Regions from separate parts of the Mesorhizobium sp. CCNWLY176 genome, predicted to be linked through region 2. Evidence: predicted binding sites of a transcription regulator. Region 2 holds the regulator's gene; each other region holds the start of a gene.
What was found. Region 2 encodes HrcA, which represses chaperone genes, less so after heat shock. Its sites were predicted from a motif close to GTTAGCACTCNCNNNNNGNGAGTGCTAAC; they were not measured.
Positions count from the first base shown of each region.

Region 1: the regulator HrcA is predicted to act here: its motif matches at 2,057-2,085, upstream of groES (co-chaperone GroES).
Region 3: the regulator HrcA is predicted to act here: its motif matches at 3,021-3,049, upstream of WBQ96_RS00925 (co-chaperone GroES).

Region 1 is NZ_JBBBDZ010000002.1:164,048-168,042, reverse strand. It holds gene groL (chaperonin GroEL) at 1-1,642, opposite strand, end outside; gene groES (co-chaperone GroES) at 1,701-1,997, opposite strand; gene WBQ96_RS03615 (polysaccharide deacetylase family protein) at 2,329-3,090, opposite strand; gene WBQ96_RS03610 (MarR family winged helix-turn-helix transcriptional regulator) at 3,270-3,740, shown strand; gene WBQ96_RS03605 (HlyD family secretion protein) at 3,737-3,995, shown strand, end outside.
Region 2 is NZ_JBBBDZ010000018.1:69,677-73,671, reverse strand. It holds gene WBQ96_RS24215 (DUF2189 domain-containing protein) at 1-374, opposite strand, end outside; gene hrcA (heat-inducible transcriptional repressor HrcA) at 550-1,626, opposite strand; gene rph (ribonuclease PH) at 1,777-2,493, shown strand; gene WBQ96_RS24200 (VOC family protein) at 2,502-2,912, shown strand; gene rdgB (RdgB/HAM1 family non-canonical purine NTP pyrophosphatase) at 2,913-3,560, shown strand; gene hemW (radical SAM family heme chaperone HemW) at 3,572-3,995, shown strand, end outside.
Region 3 is NZ_JBBBDZ010000001.1:196,291-200,285, forward strand. It holds gene WBQ96_RS00915 (CHASE2 domain-containing protein) at 1-881, opposite strand, end outside; gene recQ (DNA helicase RecQ) at 1,088-2,890, opposite strand; gene WBQ96_RS00925 (co-chaperone GroES) at 3,104-3,418, shown strand; gene groL (chaperonin GroEL) at 3,468-3,995, shown strand, end outside.

The sequences.
Region 1 (3,995 bases), on a different contig from region 2:
TGCCGCCCATGCCGCCCATGCCGCCGCCAGGCATACCGCCCGGCATGCCGCCGGCGGAGTCCTTCTTCGGAGCTTCGGCGATCATGGCTTCGGTGGTGACCAGGAGGCCGGCAACCGAGGCAGCGTCCTGCAGAGCCGTACGAACGACCTTGACCGGATCGACGATACCCATGGCGATCATGTCGCCATATTCGCCGGTCTGGGCGTTGTAGCCGAAGGTCGCGCCCTTGTTGTCAAGGATCTTGCCAGCAACGATCGAAGCTTCAGCACCGGCGTTCGTGGCGATCTGGCGGGCCGGAGCCTGCAGAGCGCGACGGACGATGTTGATGCCAGCCTGCTGATCGGCGTTGACGCCGGTAGCCTTGATGGCGAGCGAAGCGCGCAGCAGGGCTACGCCACCGCCGGGAACGATGCCTTCTTCAACGGCTGCACGCGTTGCGTTCAGCGCGTCGTCGACGCGGTCCTTCTTTTCCTTCACTTCCACTTCGGTCGCACCGCCGACGCGGATGACGGCAACGCCGCCTGCCAGCTTGGCGAGACGTTCCTGCAGCTTCTCCTTGTCGTAGTCCGAGGTGGTTTCCTCGATCTGCTGCTTGATCTGGGCAACGCGGCCCTGGATCTCGGCCTTCTTGCCGGCACCGTCGACGATCGTGGTGTTTTCCTTGGAGATCGACACCTTCTTGGCGCGGCCGAGCATGTTCAGGCCGACGTTTTCGAGCTTGATGCCGAGGTCTTCGGAGATGACCTGGCCGCCCGTGAGGATGGCGATGTCTTCCAGCATGGCCTTGCGGCGATCACCGAAGCCCGGAGCCTTGACGGCAGCGATCTTCAGGCCGCCACGCAGCTTGTTGACGACGAGCGTGGCCAGAGCCTCGCCTTCGACGTCTTCCGAGATGATGACGAGCGGCTTGGAGGTCTGCACGACGGCTTCGAGAACCGGCAGCATGGCCTGGAGGTTAGAGAGCTTCTTCTCGTGGAGAAGGATGTAGGCGTCTTCCAGCTCGGCAACCATCTTGTCCGGGTTGGTGACGAAGTAGGGCGAGAGATAGCCGCGGTCGAACTGCATGCCTTCGACGACTTCGAGTTCGGTCTCGGCGGTCTTGGCTTCCTCGACGGTGATGACACCCTCGTTGCCGACCTTCTGCATGGCTTCGGCGATCATCGAGCCGATTTCCGTCTCGCCGTTAGCCGAGATGGTGCCGACCTGGGCTACTTCTTCCGAGGTCTTGATCTTCTTCGACGACTTGACGAGGTGGGTGACGACTTCAGCCACGGCCAGATCGATGCCGCGCTTCAGGTCCATCGGGTTCATGCCGGCGGCAACGGCCTTGTGGCCTTCCTGAACGATCGACTGGGCCAGAACCGTTGCGGTCGTGGTGCCGTCGCCGGCGATGTCGTTGGTCTTCGAAGCAACTTCGCGGACCATCTGGGCGCCCATGTTCTCGAACTTGTCTTCAAGTTCGATTTCCTTGGCGACGGTGACGCCGTCCTTGGTGATGCGCGGTGCGCCGAACGACTTGTCGATGACGACGTTGCGGCCCTTGGGGCCGAGCGTGACCTTCACCGCGTCGGCGAGGATGTTGACGCCGCGCAGCATACGCTCGCGGGCATCACGGGAGAATTTTACTTCTTTAGCAGCCATTTTTGTGCTCCTGGGCCTTCAGCCCTAATTCTGAGTGGATGGTGCGGTTACCGGGAAATCAGCCGATGATGCCCATGATGTCGGATTCCTTCATGATCAGAAGGTCTTCGCCATTGAGCTTCACTTCGGTGCCGGACCACTTGCCGAACAGCACGCGGTCGCCAGCCTTGACGTCCAGCGGAACCAGCTTGCCAGCTTCGTCGCGAGCGCCCGAACCGACGGCGACGATTTCGCCTTCCTGCGGCTTTTCCTTGGCCGTATCGGGGATGATGATCCCGCCGGCGGTCTTTGCTTCGGATTCGACGCGGCGAACGACCACTCGGTCATGCAGCGGCCGGAATTTCGACTTTGCCATTTTGAATATCCTTGGTGCGGATGTTGAAACTAGTCCTCCGTCCGGCTCACCGGACTGTAGTTAGCACTCATCTTGGGTGAGTGCTAACGTGCCGGTGAGATAGGCCCGCGTGGTTTTGGAGTCAAGGAGTTGAGAAGGGCAGATGCGGCAAAAATTTGCTTTGGTCGCCGGCGCACCGCTGGAACCTCATGCCAATAGATCAGGGTGGTTAAGCAAATGTCGCCGTTATTGCCCTTCAACCCTCCTCTGAAAAGCAGATCAGGTTTCCATCTGTCGCTCGCGGATATGGCACTCTCATGGTCGAAGGCTCCTTCGCCGAAAGTGAACCGGCTCAGTCGTCGTCATAGGTCTTGATGTCGCCGAAGGCATAGCCGCGCTGGCGCAGCAGCCGGATCAGGGTTCGCAGGTTGCTGTCGCCTTGAAAGACATCCTGGAACATCTGGTCGTGCATCAGAAGCACCAGCTTGTTCTTCTTCACCAAGCGGCCATAGCCGAACAGGTGGTCGATCTCGCTGACGAGACTGGTGACGCTCTGCACCGGCTTGCCGTCATCATAATGCACCCATTCATGGTCCCAGCCATAGAGATAGTAGCCATAGGCCGCGACAAATTCGAAGCTCACCATCTCCCGGTCTTCCTCGTCCGACCGGATGGCGATGTCGTTGCGTGAAATATTCGGCAGCCGAAAAACGTCGCGGCCGGGCAGGCGGGCATAGACCGGCGGACCCTTCAGGCCCAAAACCGTGTCGGCACGCGCCAGATCTTCGAGCACCTGGTCGGTGTTGGAATAGAAATGCCGGTAGTGGTTGTTGGCGTGGCTGTAGCTGTGGTTGCCGACCGTCACCAGCGGCAGCGACTTTGCCTTGGCGACAAGCGCGCCGCGCTCGGGCGTGAGCTCGGCATGCGATCCGACCATGAACAGGGTGGCGGGGATCGCTTCGTCCGCCAGCACCTGCAGGATCGTTTCCGTGCCGGGCAGGGGTCCATCGTCGAAGGTCAGATAGACGGTGCGCTGGGCAGCCAAGGCCGAAGCGACGGTGAAGAACAGCCCGGCGGCCATGCACATCAGCGTGAGCGCCAGCGCCTTCCTCATGACATCCCCTCCAAATGCCGAATTTCGATGGCAGCGTATGGGCGAATGAGGTCGAGTCAAGCCAAGGCGGCCGCATCTTGACAGCAGTATGTCAGGATCATTGTGCACTGCATCACAAATTTGCGAGCAAGGTGGTTTGCCATCTTGAACCATGAGCATGCTCATTATATATGCCGCTCATGGAATTAGATGGCACTGAAAAACTCGGATTTCTCATCCACGATGCAGCAAGGCTGATGCGCAAGCGTTTTGAGACGCTTGGCAGGGGTCTCGGCCTCTCGTCCGCGCAATGGCGTCTGCTCGTCAGAGTGGTGAAGAGCGAGGGCGTGACCCAGGCGCGGCTGGCTGAACTGCTCGAAATCGAGCCAATCAGCGTTTCGCGGTTGATCGACCGCATGGAAGAGGGCGGCTGGATAGAACGCCGTCAGCACGCCACCGACCGGCGCGTGCGCATGATCTTCCCGACCGAAAAGAGCCGCGAGGCTTTCGGGGCGGTCAAGAGTGTTGCCGGTGAAGTTTTCGAGCAGGCCCTTGAGGGCCTGTCACAGGAAGAACGCCAGACCCTGATCCACGGCCTGACGACGGTTGTAAGTAATCTCTCGGACGACGAAGGGTCGTTCGAGACTATGCCAAAGGGTGCAGCAGCATGAACGCCGTGTCTAAAGTCAAAGACAAAGAAGAAGTGACGGAGATCGAAGCCGAAAAGCTGACCCCGCCCGTAACCATTCCCCAGACCCTGAACGTCGAGCCGGCGCCCGCGCCGGCTCGCAAGAAGCGCCGTTCTGGCCGCTTTTTCCTGATGGCGGCTCTGCCGCTGGCGCTTGTCGTCGGTGGCGGCTACGTCTGGGTCACCGGTGGCCGTTATCAGGACACCGAGAACGCCAATCTGCGCCAGGCCAAGGTGA
Region 2 (3,995 bases):
ATGCCGACGGCGACGATCGACGGCAGTGCCGACGAATGGCGAACGTCGAAGGCGTGAACCCATGACGTATCCATGCCGAGTTCGCGGCGGCGGCTTATCTCATAGAGTCCAATCGCGGCAATCGGCCCAAGCAGGGCAAAGCCGGACATCAGCGGAAACAGCAACGGCAAGGCATTGTTGCCGGAAGTCCAGGTCGCCAGCACGACGCCGACGATCGGATAAATTACACATAGAAACACGTAGTGAGACGGTTTTTCCCAAAAATCCTCGGCGCCCTGTCTGAGCGACGTGGTTACGTCTGAAAAGCTGATCTTGCGCACGGCGACATGATTATAGGTCTCGCCGGCGCCTGCCATGACATGAAATTGTGCCATTCTCATACCTCCGCTGCTTGAAAGTCGCGGTGGTTAGGGAGCCGTCGAAACATGCCGCTCGACGAGCCGCGACCTGCAGTGACCGAACTATACACAGCCTGAGCCATTTTGTCGCATCACAAGGGTGAAAGCGATTGTCAGAGAGCTTTTGCAAATCCGGGGTGCGCTAGCAGCCTCAACGCAGCATGCGTGAAATGAGCTGTGCGGTGTAATCCACCATCGGCACGATGCGGGCGTAATTCAGCCGCGTCGGGCCGATGACGCCGAGCGCGCCGACGACGCGGGCATCCTTGTCGCGATAGGGCGCGACGACCAGCGAGGAACCGGAGAGCGAAAACAGCTTGTTTTCCGAACCGATGAAGATGCGCACGCCGGAGCCGGCCTCTGCAAGGTCGAGAAGCTGGACCATGCCCTCCTTTGTCTCAAGATCCTCGAACAGATGGCGAAGCAATTCGATATCGGCCTGCGCCGTCACGTTTTCCAGCAGATTGGCGCGGCCGCGCACGATGAGCCGTGACGGCAAGCCGCTCTCGACGCCTCCGCCTCCCCACACGGCGAGGCCCTTTTCGACGAGGTCCTGCGACAGCGTGTCGAGTGCTGCCTTGGTCTCTTCCTTCAGCCGCGCGATCTCAGTTTTCGCCTCGGCCAGCGTGCGCCCGCCGATATGGGCATTGAGATAGTTCGACGCCTCATGCAACTGCGAGGTGGTGACGCCGGGCGGCAGTTCCACGACCCGGTTCTCGACATCGCCGTTCTGCGAGACCATCACCGCCAGCGCGCGCTGCGGCTCGAGCTGGATGAACTCGATATGCTTCAGCGGCACCTCGTTCTTGGTCGCCAGCACCAGGCCCGCGCCCCGCGACATGCCCGACAGCATCTGGCTGGCTTCCGTCAGCATCTGTTCCAGCGTGGCGCCGCTGCCCGACGCCTTGACCTGCGCATCGATGACCCGGCGCTCTTCGTCCGAGAGGTCGCCGAGTTCCATGAAGGCATCGACGAAAAAACGCAGGCCCTTCTGCGTCGGCAGGCGGCCGGCCGAGATATGCGGCGCATAGACGAGGCCGAGATGCTCCAGGTCGCTCATCACATTGCGCACGGTGGCCGGCGACAGCGACGACGGCAGCATGCGCGACAGGCTGCGCGAACCGACAGGCTCGCCGTCGAGCAGATAGGAATCAACGATGCGGCGGAAAATATCCCGCGAGCGCATGTCGAGCGATTGCAATGTCGGATCCAGCACAGGTTTCGTCATGGTTTCACCAAACCTCCGGAATCAAGATATAGATGGCTCGCGCTGGAACACAACATGGGGTCATGAGGCCAACCCGGTTTTCCTTTGCGCCGGAAACGGCATGGCGTTACAAGCCGCGACGACTCCACCAATTTTCACAGAAAGAACCGTATGCGCCCTTCCAAACGCCAATTCGACGAAATGCGCGCCATCTCCTTCGAGCGCAACGTCTCCAAACATGCGGAAGGCTCGTGCCTGGTCAAATTCGGCGACACCCATGTCTTGTGCACCGCAAGCCTTGAGGAAAAGGTGCCCGGCTGGATGCGCAACACCGGCAAGGGCTGGGTGACGGCCGAATACGGCATGCTGCCGCGTTCGACCGGCGACCGCATGCGCCGCGAAGCCTCTTCCGGCAAGCAGGGCGGCCGCACGCTGGAAATCCAGCGCCTGATCGGCCGCTCGCTTCGCGCCGTGGTCGACATGCAGGCGCTCGGCGAAATGCAGATCACGGTCGACTGCGACGTTATCCAGGCCGATGGCGGCACGCGCACGGCCGCCATCACCGGCGGCTGGGTCGCGCTGCACGATTGCCTGCGCTGGATGGAAGCGCGCCAGATGGTCAGCGTTTCCAAAGTGCTGAAGGACCATGTCGCCGCCATTTCCTGCGGCATTCATGACGGCCAGCCCGTGCTCGACCTCGACTATCTCGAGGATTCGTCGGCCGGCACCGACTCCAATTTCGTCATGACCGGCAAGGGCGGCATCGTCGAAATCCAGGGCACGGCCGAAGGCGCCCCCTTCACCGAAGAAGAATTCGCCGCGCTGATGGCGCTGGCCAAGAAGGGTATTTCCCGGCTGGTCAGCCTGCAGCAGATGGCGGTGGCCTGAGGTTCGCCATGCAGCCCTCCGCCATCCTCGAATCCGCGCTCTACGTCACCGACCTCGACGAGGCTGAGCGGTTCTATGGTGGCGTTCTCGGGCTGGAGCTGATCTTGAAAGCCGAAGGGCGGCACGTCTTCTTTCGCTGCGGCAAGGGCGTGCTTTTGCTGTTCAACGCAGAAGCAACCAGAAACCAGCTGGCGGCCGGCGCGAAACTGCCTATCCCGCCGCATGGCACGACGGGTGAAGGACATTTGTGCTTCGCCGCGACCGCAAACGAGATCGTGCAGTGGAAAGCCCTGCTGGAAGGCAAGGGCATCGCCATCGAGGCGGATTTCGAATGGCCCAACGAAGGCCGCTCGATCTACATCCGCGACCCTTCAGGCAATTCGATAGAATTTGCCGAACCACGCATCTGGGGACTTTGAATGCGCATTCTGACCGAACGGGAAATCGTCGTCGCCAGCCACAATGAAGGCAAGCTGCGGGAATTCGCCGACCTGATGGCGCCCTTCGGCTTCAAGGCCAAGTCGGCCAAGGAATATGGCCTGCCTGAGCCGGACGAGACCGGCACGACCTTCGAGGAAAACGCGCTTATCAAGGCATTCGCGTCGGCCAAGGCGACCGGCCTGCCGGCACTGTCGGACGATTCCGGGCTCGTCGTCGACGCACTCGGCGGACAGCCGGGCGTCTACACCGCCAACTGGGCCGAAAAGCCGGATGGAACGCGTGACTTCGGCATGGCCATGCAGCGCACGGAAGTGGCCCTTCACGAGGTCGGCGCGACGGAGCCTGAAAACCGCAAGGGCCGTTTCGTCGCCGTCATCTGCCTTGCCTGGCCGGACGGACATGCCGAGTATTTCCGCGGCGAGGCCGAGGGCACGCTGGTGTGGCCGCCGCGCGGCGAGAAGGGTTTCGGCTACGATCCGGTCTTCATGCCGGAAGGCCACGATATTACATTCGGCGAAATGACGGCCGAGCAGAAGCATGGCTGGAAGCCGGGCCAGGACGAGGCGCTTTCGCATCGCGCCCGCGCCTTCCAGAAATTCGCCCGCGCCATGCTCGGCTCGGCGTGAAGGACAAGGCATTGACGGGCAGCGAACCGGGATTTGGCGTCTACATCCATTGGCCTTTCTGCGCGGCCAAATGCCCTTACTGCGACTTCAACAGCCATGTCCGCCACCAGCCGGTCGACCAGGAGCGCTTTGCCAGCGCCTTCGAGACAGAGCTTGCGACGATGCGCGAGCGCACCGGCCCGCGCGACGTCACCAGCATCTTTCTCGGCGGCGGCACGCCCTCGCTGATGAAGCCTGAGACAGTGGCACGCGTGCTGGACGCCGTGGCGAAGAACTGGACCGTACCGGATGGCATCGAGATCACGCTGGAGGCCAACCCCTCGTCAGTCGAAGCCGAGCGCTTTCGCGGCTATCGCGCTGCCGGCGTCAACCGCGTCTCGCTCGGCGTGCAGGCGCTGAACGACACCGACCTGCGCTTTTTGGGCCGCCTCCACA
Region 3 (3,995 bases), on a different contig from region 2:
ACGTCAGCGGTGGCGCCACTGGCTGCGAGAATGTCCCTGGCGGAAACATATCTTTTCGCATTGTCTCGGCTGACATAGAGCCACAGTTCGCCCGCCGCGGTCGTCGGGACCACGAAATCCCCGACCTTGATCGAGGTGACGATGTTTGGTGCGTCCGCAGCGCCGATCAGCAGATAGGTGGAGGCGCCTTGCGCAACGCGCAGCGCTTCAAGGGCGAGGTTGGGATAGAGCTGTTGGCCATCGCTCAACAACAGCGGAACCGTACGCACGACCGACGACGAGTTTCCGGGATTAAGGCTGATATGCCCGATGCCGGCTGCATTTGCCTCGAGCTGCGGCTGAAAAGGCGTTGCCGCTTTCATATGAGGCGGCGCGTCGATAAGATTTTCGCCGGTGAAGGCAAAGCCGGCCTTCACCTGGGGCCGGTAATTTCCTTCGTTGGATAGGCCAAAGCCCAGGACGACCGGCTTTCTGATAATGGATTGAGCAAACAACTCGTCATTGTCCGGCAGTTGACGCAGAAGAGCAGGGTCGACGCCTGCTATATCGCGCACAACATTGCGCGGCGACAGGCGATCGGGCTCAGCAAAAAGAATATCGAATGCGATAGCCGACGCGCCCATCTCCGAGAGCCTGTCGACGAGTGCTGCCATGCGGTTTCGGGGCCAGGGCCATTGCCCGAACTGTCGCAGCGAAGCTTCGTCTATGTCGACGACCCGGACCGGCATCTGCTCGAAGGACCGGGGCGCCCAGTGCTGATACTGATCGAACGTCGCCTCGCGAGCCAGTTTCAACTGTGGTGGGTCACTTGCCCGAAGAACGGTAAGCGCCGCGACAATAAGCAATCCGATGACGACGCCAAGCTGCTGAGCGCGTGTCATGACTTCTCGTCAGAACCCTTGTGCGAGTGGCTTTGCCATAAACCAGTCCGGCGAATGGAGCGGTCGCCATCGACCGTCCCACCAGTGGCACCATACGCCCCATTCTTGCGAGGGCACAATCATGCGCCTCTTATGACTGCTCGCAACAGCAGGCGACCATCGACTTCGAGTGGCAGCGTTACTTCATCAACTGAGGCACGGTCGTTTCAAATCGCATGTTCGGCAATCACCGCCAGGAACGCAGGGCCGTAGCGATCCAGCTTGGTCTCGCCAACACCTGGAACTCCTGCCATCTCCGCGCGCGAAGTGGGGCGGGCGGCGGCGAGTTCGATCAGCGTTCGGTCATGGAAAATCACGTAGGGCGGCAGATTTTGCGTCCGGGCGATTTCAATGCGCTTTTCCCGCAATGCCTGAAACAGAGCGCGGTCGGCGTCGGGCAGGGCGATCGATGTCTGGTTGCGGGAAACCTTTTCCCGCCCGGCGCGTGGCGGTGGCGGCACGCGCAGCATAAGCGTGGGCTTTTCGCGCAGGAACTGGCGCCCCGTCTCCGAGATCGCCAGCCCTCCATGGCCGGCCAGGTCGGCCTCGATCAGCCGCAGGGCCACCAACTGACGCAAGATCGCGCGCCAGGTGCGTTTGTCATGCTCCTTGCCAATACCGTAGGTGGAGATGCGGTCGTGACCAAAATCGGCGATGCGCTTGTCCTCTGCACCCAAGAGTACATCGACGATGTAGGCCTGGCCAAAGCGCTCTCCGGTCCGGTGAACGCAGGACAGAGCTTTTTGCGCAGCGATCGTTCCGTCGAACAGCCGTGGCGGCTCGGCACAGGTATCGCAATTGCCGCAGGGCTCGCAACCGTCGCCAAAGTAAGAAAGCAGCACCTGGCGACGACAGCCTGCAGTCTCGGCCAACCCAAGGAGTGCATCGAGCTTTTGCCGTTCCGTGCGCTTGCGCTGCTCGGGCGCGTCTGATTCCTCGATGAAGCGGCTGCGCAGCGCAATGTCTTCATAGCCATGCAGCATCAGGGCGTCGGAAGGCAGGCCGTCGCGTCCGGCGCGTCCGGTCTCCTGATAATAAGCCTCGATGCTGCCCGGCAGATCGATATGGGCGACGAAGCGTACATCCGGCTTGTCGATGCCCATGCCGAAGGCAATGGTGGCAACCATGATGACGGCTTCATCGTGTTGAAAACGCGCCTGGTTGGCCCCGCGCGCAGCCTTGTCCATACCGCCGTGATAGGGCAGCGCATCATGTCCTTGCGTGCAAAGCCAGGCGGCAGTCTCCTCCGTCTTTCGTTTCGACAGACAGTAGACGATGCCGCTTTCGCCCTCGTGCTCTTTCAGGAAACGCTTCAATTGCGCCCGCGGATTGTCTTTCTCCTGGATGGCATAGCGGATGTTAGGGCGGTCGAAGCCTGCGATGAACGCATCACTTTCCGCGATCTTGAGATGTGCCAGGATTTCGGCCCGCGTCGGGGCGTCAGCGGTCGCCGTCAGCGCCATTCGCGGTGTGTCGGGGAACAACGCGGCCAGCGTGTCGAGCTGGCGGTATGAGGGGCGGAAATCGTGTCCCCATTGCGACAGGCAATGCGCTTCGTCGATGGCGATCAGCGACAGGGGCACTTGGCCGAGACGCTCGAGGATGTCGCGCCGGAGGAGTGTTTCCGGGGCCACGTAAAGGATGTCCAGCGCACCGGAGGACACGTCCCGCCACAGCGCGCTTCGCTCGTCGCCTGGCAGGTCGGAGTTGAGTGCCGCTGCCTTGACCCCAGCCTGGCGCAAGGCAGCCACCTGATCGGCCATCAGAGCGATTAGCGGCGAGACGACGAGGCCCATGCCGGGTCGCGCCATGGCCGGAATCTGGTAGCACAGCGATTTTCCGCCGCCGGTCGGCATCAAGACGAAGGCGTTGTTGCCGGCCATCACATGGTCGACTATCTCCGCCTGAGGTCCTCGAAAGGCGTCGTAGCCGTAAACGGCTTTCAGGATATGTGTGGGATCAGCGGTCAAAACGGCCTGCGTTGGGAATCAGTAAATCCAATACCTCATAGCAGATTGTGAGGTGCCTGGCCTGTTGACGCGCGGCGACTGTAATGGGCCAAACCTGTTTTACACCAATTCCGTTCCGTTGAATTAAAGTTTTGGCACTCCTATCAATCGAGTGCCAGAGGGCCTATAAAGCTGATGCGGTTGCCCTATGCGCCGATCGCAGAAAGACTTCCAATGAAATTCCGGCCACTCCACGACCGCGTCGTCATTCGACGTGCGGAAGGCGATATCAAATCCAAAGGCGGGATCATCATTCCCGATAATGCGAAAGAAAAGCCCCAGGAAGGCGAAGTGATCGCCGTAGGCCCGGGCTCTCGCGACGAAAGCGGCAAGCTGATTCCACTCGATGTCAAAGCAGGCGACACTGTCCTGTTCGGCAAATGGTCGGGCACCGAGGTCAAGATCGACGGCGAGGATCTCCTGATCATGAAGGAGGCCGACGTCATGGGCATCGTCGAGAAGACTGTCGCGGTCAGCAAGGCCGCCTGACCGGTCGGTTTCCGATCCCGCAATCTCAAGACTGAACTGGACGAAAATCATGTCTGCCAAGGAAATCAAATTCTCCACCGACGCCCGCGACCGCATGTTGCGTGGCGTCGAAATCCTCAACAACGCCGTCAAGGTGACCCTCGGCCCAAAGGGCCGTAACGTCATCATCGACCGCTCCTATGGCGCGCCGCGCATCACCAAGGACGGTGTCACAGTCGCCAAGGAAATCGAGCTTTCCGACAAGTTCGAGAACATGGGCGCGCAGATGGTGCGCGAAGTGGCCTCGAAGACCAATGATCTGGCTGGCGATGGCACCACCACCGCAACCGTGCTTGCTGCCTCCATTCTGCGCGAAGGCGCGAAGCTCGTTGCTGCCGGCATGAACCCGATGGATCTCAAGCGCGGCATCGATCTTGCGGTGGTCGCCGTCGTCAAGGACATCCAGGCACGGGCCAAGAAGGTCAAATCTTCCGACGAGATCGCCCAGGTCGGCACCATTGCCGCCAATGGCGACGAAACGGTCGGCGCGATGATCGCCAAGGCGATGAAGAAGGTCGGCAATGAAGGCGTGATCACC